One region of the Gilliamella sp. CG16 genome, then DNA from elsewhere that is predicted to be linked to it. Evidence: riboswitches for the same ligand, from Rfam matches in the RefSeq annotation. Region 1 holds a riboswitch; the other holds the start of a gene.

The links. Region 1 has a riboswitch for thiamine pyrophosphate ahead of thiM (hydroxyethylthiazole kinase). Riboswitches for the same ligand answer to the same signal wherever they lie in the genome.
Region 2: it holds a riboswitch for thiamine pyrophosphate, as region 1 does, so the genes downstream of both, thiB (thiamine ABC transporter substrate binding subunit) here and thiM (hydroxyethylthiazole kinase) in region 1, are expected to answer to the same signal.

Annotation. Positions count from the first base shown of each region.
Region 1 covers NZ_JBIDFL010000001.1:306,469-309,902, forward strand. The annotation lists gene trpS (tryptophan--tRNA ligase) at 1-415, shown strand, start outside; gene trkA (Trk system potassium transporter TrkA) at 539-1,900, shown strand; TPP riboswitch at 1,969-2,069, shown strand; gene thiM (hydroxyethylthiazole kinase) at 2,115-2,900, shown strand; gene thiE (thiamine phosphate synthase) at 2,913-3,434, shown strand, end outside.
Region 2 covers NZ_JBIDFL010000009.1:65,759-69,192, reverse strand. The annotation lists gene thiP (thiamine/thiamine pyrophosphate ABC transporter permease) at 1-1,180, opposite strand, end outside; gene thiB (thiamine ABC transporter substrate binding subunit) at 1,195-2,187, opposite strand; TPP riboswitch at 2,228-2,330, opposite strand; gene ACGH47_RS09030 (hypothetical protein) at 2,543-3,160, shown strand.

The DNA.
Region 1 (3,434 bases):
AAAAATGTCTAAATCTGATGAAAATCGAAACAATGTGATTGGCTTACTTGAAAATCCTAAAGACATCGAGAAAAAAATCAAACGAGCGATGACCGATTCTGATGAACCGCCTGTTGTACGTTATGATTTAAAAAATAAAGCTGGTGTATCAAATTTATTAGATATATTAACTGGCGTAACAGGAAAACCAGTCACCGAACTTGAAAAAGAGTTTGAGGGTAAAATGTATGGACATCTTAAAACGGAAGTGGCGACTCAAGTGATTGATATGATAAGTCACTTACAAGCACAATATCACCAATATCGTGATAATGAAGATTACCTCTATTCAATCATGAAAGAAGGCGCTGAAAAAGCTCGAACTAAAGCGGATATCACATTGAAAAAGGTCTATGACGCTATCGGTTTTGTATAGTCTGAAATCAAAAAAACATGATTATTATTAACACTAAACAGTATTAATTAGCTTTGATATAGGCATTGATTATCCTAATGACAATCAATCCGATGAAAGCCATTTAATTAAAATAGGTTAGTTATGAAGATTATCATTCTTGGGGCAGGACAAACAGGCAGTGCGCTTGCAGAATATCTTGTTACTGAAAAACAAAACGATGTCACTGTTGTCGATGAAGATCATGATAAATTGCAATCTTTGCAAGAACGCTTTGATTTACAAGTTATTTGTGGAAAATCATCTTATCCACAAGTATTAGAGAGTGCTGGCGCAGAATCGGCTGATATGCTTGTTGCCGTTACCAACTCTGATGAAATCAACATGATGGCATGTCAAATAGGGCATGTCATGTTTAATATTCCGCAAAAAGTGGCGCGTATCCGCGCACCGGAATACAATGATGAAAGATATCCTTTTTTCAATAAAGAGTGTATCAATATCGACCATATCATTGCACCAGAAAACCTTATTACCAACCACATCAGTCATTTAGTTCAATATCCAGGCGCATTACAATTTGCCTCATTCAACGATACCCGTGTATGTCTAGTCGCTGTTATGGCATATTATGGTGGCGCGCTAGTTGGCAGTGAGCTATCAGAGCTTAAAGAACATCTTCCGCATGTTGAAGCCAGAGTCGTTGCTATCTACCGTAAAAATCGCTTTATTCGTCCACTGGGTTCTACCTTAATTGAAGCTGGCGATATGGTGTATTTTATTACTCCGCCTACCAATATCAAAGCCGTGACCAGTGAGCTACAACGTTTAGAAAAACCCTATAAACGAATTATCATTAGTGGCGGTGGCGGCATTGCACTTGCACTGGCTAAGCGCTTAGAAAATGATTATCAAGTCAAACTAATTGAACGCAATGCTGAACGAGCAGAACTCATTGCTGAACAGTTACTTAATACCACGGTATTACATGGCGAATCATCAGACCAAGAATTGCTATCCCAAGAACAGATTGAACTGACAGATCTTTTTATTGCGGTAACCGGCGATGATGAATCCAATATTATGTCATCGATGCTAGCGAAAAGAATGGGCGCTAAAAAAGTCATCGTCTTAATTCAAAAACAAGCTTATCTTGAACTCATTAATGACAGTGTGATTGATATTGCTATTTCACCCCAACACGCCACTATTTCTGAACTTTTAAGTCATGTCAGACAAACAGGCATCGTCAAAGTTGTATCACTACGACAAGGCGAATCTGAAATTGTGGAAATCGTTGCGCATGGTGATAAAGAAAATTCAAAACTGGTCGGAAAAAACATCAATGGATTAAAGCTACCGTCAGGGGCAACAATCGGCGCAGTTGTACGTGATGAAGATGTTATTATTATCAACACGGATTTAACGATTGAAGAGAATGATCACCTGATTATTTTCTTGCCGGATAGAAGAGCGATTACCGATATCGAAAAATTGTTACAATAACATTTAAATCGAAATTTTCTATTATACAAACTTGTTAAAAGCCAATAGGCAGTTCATAATATAAGCATAATTTTGACTCGGGGTGTTTTTTATTCATTAAAAAACTGAGAGTTTACCCGTTGAACCTGATCTGGATAACACCAGCGTAGGGAAGTCTAGCCATTCAACTTTACAATAGGCAAATTCTTCCCGATAAATCAAATAAGGAATGAACATGTCAGTAACCACATCGCTTCAAATCACACAAGTTACACCTTTTATTAATCTTGTCAAAACGCAACGCCCATTAGTTCATTGTATAACAAATGATGTTGTACAAAATTTTACTGCTAATGTCCTACTTGCTATTGGAGCTTCACCAGCAATGATTATTGCTGAACAAGAAGTGGCTGAATTTGTTAAAATTGCTAATAGTTTACTGATTAACATCGGTACAATTAATCACAATACCGCCAAAAGTATGCTACTTGCAGCAAGCCAAGCTCAACAAAGCCAAACTCCATGGGTACTTGATCCTGTTGCCGTTGGTTCGGCACTTGCTTATCGTACCGAAATTGCGCATCAATTATTATCATTTAAACCCACCGTTATTCGTGGCAATGCTTCGGAAATCTTAGCGCTAAGCGGTCAATTTGCATCATCAAAAGGCCCGGACAGTCAAGACTCGACAAAATCCGCTTTACAATATGCAAAACAATTGGCACAAGACTACCAGACTATCATCGCCATGACTGGTGACATTGATTATATTACTGATGGTCATACGACTTACGCTATAGCAGGCGGTGATATTGCTTTAACCAAAATTACCGGAACAGGCTGTTCCTTATCTGCTATGGTTGCAGCGTTTATTGTAAATTCAACCGATTCACTTTTAGCCACAGCAGCCGCTTGCTTTATGATGAAAAAAGCTGGAGAAAAGGCAAATAAACAGCTTGGATTAGGCAGTTTTGCCGTATCGTTATTAGATCAATTATCACTATTTTATTCATCATACTAATAGGGACGTAGCATGCAGAAAAAGTTGGATCTTACTCTCTATTTAGTGCTCGATCCGACACTATGTGGAGGAATCAGTGGCATGGTCGACACAACCAAAATTGCCGTTGCCAACGGTGTAACCGCCGTACAATTACGATCAGAACAAGAATTGACAGGCAAAGATTGGTATAAAGCTGCTTTAGCCTTAAAAGAAGCACTCAGTCAGACATCGGTACCGCTATTGATTAATGATCATGTTGATATTGCTTTAGCTGTCGATGCAGATGGTGTGCATGTTGGTCAAAATGATTTGCCCGTTGATGTAGCTCGCCGATTGATCGGTAATAATAAATGGTTAGGGCTATCTGTTTCGAATCAGCAACAACTTGAAACCGTGCCTTGGCAAAACGTCGATTATATTGGAATTGGTCCTGTCTATCCGACCTCGACCAAGAAAGATGCTTCCTCGGCACTTGGTATTGAGCAGTTAACTCAATTAGTCAAAACCAAACATTGCCCTGCTGTTGCCATTGGTGGTATCGACGTAACAAAA
Region 2 (3,434 bases), on a different contig from region 1:
AAGTATTACCTGCATACTGATAAAATAATATAAACAGTCCTGACGCTAAAATCATGCTGGGAATCGCTAAAATTAACGAACTGGCTAACATTAATCGATTACTCCACGTTACCTTTTGATAAATGAGCAATCGACTATTTGTCCAAAGAATAAATAGTGCCATTAACAGGGTTACGATGGCTGACCCCAATGCAATGAAAAGTGAAAACAGTGTTGCATGTTGAAAGGTTGGCGTAAACAGTGACAAACGGAAAAAATAAACACCATCAATCACGATATTTATCAAAGGAAGTAAAATAAATAATCCCCCCATAATAATCACGATTGAACTTAGCAAGGCAGCCAAGCCAGAAACAGGAAAACGGTAGTTTTGCTTTATAAAGCGCATTGTGACTTGTTTATTATTATTAAACTTTTGCATTATTCCCATAAAACCTACACAACAAAGCAATTGCAATAACGAAAGCAAAACCGCTTGAATAAAATCAAAATCACGAATGGATTGATAAATTGCTACTTCAATGGTGGTATATTTGGGGCCACCGCCTAAAGCCAATACAATCGCAAAACTTGAAAAACAGAGCATAAATATCAGCGAAGCCATAGGCAATATTTGCCGACGAAGATGTGGCCATTCAACCAATCGAAAAAAAGTGTAACCAGAAAAATTCAATTGAGCGGCTAGCTGTTTCTGTTCAACAGGCACACTCATCAGCGTTCGGTAAAATAGACAACAAGCATAAGGAAAATTCAAAAATACGTGTGCTAATAAAATTCCTTGTAATCCATAAATTGACCATGAAAATGGCAAGCCGATATATCCAACAAAGATTGACAGTAATCCCTGTTGCCCATAAACGGATAAAAGCCCTGTCACAACAACTAGTGCAGGTAAAATAAACGTCACCGGCATTATTCGCAACAATAGACCTTTACCCCAAAACTCAACCATGGATAAAGCTTTTGCCATTAATATAGCCAAGAAAATAGAAAGACATGTTGATAGTGTGGCTTGATAAACAGTTATCCACAAAATATGTAATAAATAGCTGTCAATATAACTGTTTATCTCACCTGAAGTTATTGCGTAATAACCAATGGATAATAATGCACTACCCAGTACAACCATTATGCTACTGGCGGCAAGAATACCCGGTATTAACGTTCTAAAATTCAACATGTTAATGTCTATAATTACTTACTGATCGCTGATTGCCACTCACGAATCCAAGCTTTTTGTCCTTTTTCAACTTGCTCAGATCCAAATTCTAACGCCTTAGTGACAGGCTTTATTTGCTGATAAGCCTCAGGTAATGTCGTTTGAATGATCGGGTACATCACATTCTTTTCAGCAATCTGACGTTGTACTTCAGGTCTGAGTAAATACTCTAAAAACTGACGTGCTAACTCGGGTTGCTGACTGTATTTGATTATACCTGCTACTTCAACCTGACGGTAATGTCCTTCATCAAAAATGGCTGCCTCATAGCGAGGATCATTTTTCATAATATGAGCAATCGGCGATGTACTGTAGCTTAAAACAAAATCAGCTTCGCCTTTCAAAAACATACCATAAGATTCACTCCAGCCTTTGGTGACGGTTACCGTATTTTTAGCGATCTTTTTCCATACATTGGTAGCATCATCGCCATAGATATTTTTGATCCAAAACAGTAGACCTAGTCCTGGCGTACTGGTTCTTGGGTCTTGATAAATAATTCGCCAATTGCCTTTATTATCAGCAAGTTGTTGCATACTATGGGGAGGATTTTTGATTTTATCTTTGTTATAAATAAAAGCAAAATAACCAAAATCATAAGGAAGAAAATCATTATCCCACCAATCAGTGTTAAGATTATCAGGTTTAATGATTTGATGAGGAATAACAATATTGGCTAACTTAGCTTGCTGTAAAATGTTATTGTCTAAGCCTAAAATAACATCGGCATTGGTCTTTTTCCCTTCGAGCCGAATCCGATTTAAAATAGATACACCATCCCCTAACGAAATGATATCCAACTGACAATCACACTCCGCTTCAAAACCTTGCTTAATGGCCTCACCTGGGCCCCACTCAGACATAAAAGAATTGTAACTATAAACGGTTAAAGTTGGCTTAGCATTGGCGGTATCAATCAAGAAAAAAGCTGAAAAAACAAAAAACAAAAGAAGATTCTTACGAAACATTTTGCCTCCAAAATAGTAAATAAAAGACAAAAGGTTTGAGCAGACACAATAACTCAAATCCCTCCGCTGGCATGATCCAGTTCAGGTTCGACGGGTTATGTTAACCAACATTCTCAGCCATTTGGGCACCCCGTTGAGAACGATAAATAGTTTAGTGTTTACCTCATTAATTGTAAACAGTTGTAATTGCGATAGCATGAATAATAACAAGCAAGTTTAATCACTGTTTAACGGATTGAGTATTCAAGAAATTCAAATAAAAATAAGTTATTAATAAAAAAAATAGTAGATGTTACTCAATTGCTTTGTATATAATAAAAACGTCAGTTATCTGATTTTTATTAAAGGATTAATTATGTCTCAATCTTTCAAGAGCCCTCGCTGGATGCGTGATTTAAATCGCTATCTAAATTCAAAACCTCAATTCGTTTTATCCGGAAACATTCATGATCGACAACAATCGAAAATTGATACTGAAACCATCATTTCCGAAACATTAGTCTTGTCGATTTATCGAATATTAAAAAATGCAAAATTTAATCACGTCTTATTGTGGAATTCAGATGTTGGATTCGAAGAAATTCAAACACCAGACTTACCCGCAATTAAAAGCGATACGTTGTTTAAACGCCTAAGATTAAATGCTGTTCCCAAAAAAGATTCCGCAAAAATAAATCATTTAAGTAACACGTTAGATCAACTAGTCAGCTATGATCAACAGCCTGTTGCGTTGATAATTGATTATGAATCACATTTGTCTAAAAATCGTCATAATATGAGTTTTAGTGAGCATCAACTTTTTGCGCGTTCTTTAGCACTTTCACAACTTGAATACCCAAAACCTAAAGGTTCAAACGATCGGTTATTTATAAATACCATTATTTGGCTAGTTGAAAAAGAAAGTAATTTACCCGATTGGTTACTCATTAATAACCCTAAGATTCGTCATATTCCTGTGACAGCATCCAGTTAAGCAATCCGTAAAAATATAAATGATGAATAACTAGAGTAGCTCGTTTTTTAAAAGATCATCGCACAAAGCCGGTTTACTTAAGAGGTCATAATGAATTCAAAATAGATTGATATTGATTTAATATAGATAAATTAAAAACCAATAAGAGTTTTCGGGCTTTTTTTGAATTGTATATTTAACAAAATAATAGATGCCATTTGCTAACCCAAATCGGGCTAAAATGCGTGTTTTCTATCGACTGTATTAAAATTAATCTTTATAAATAATCATTGTC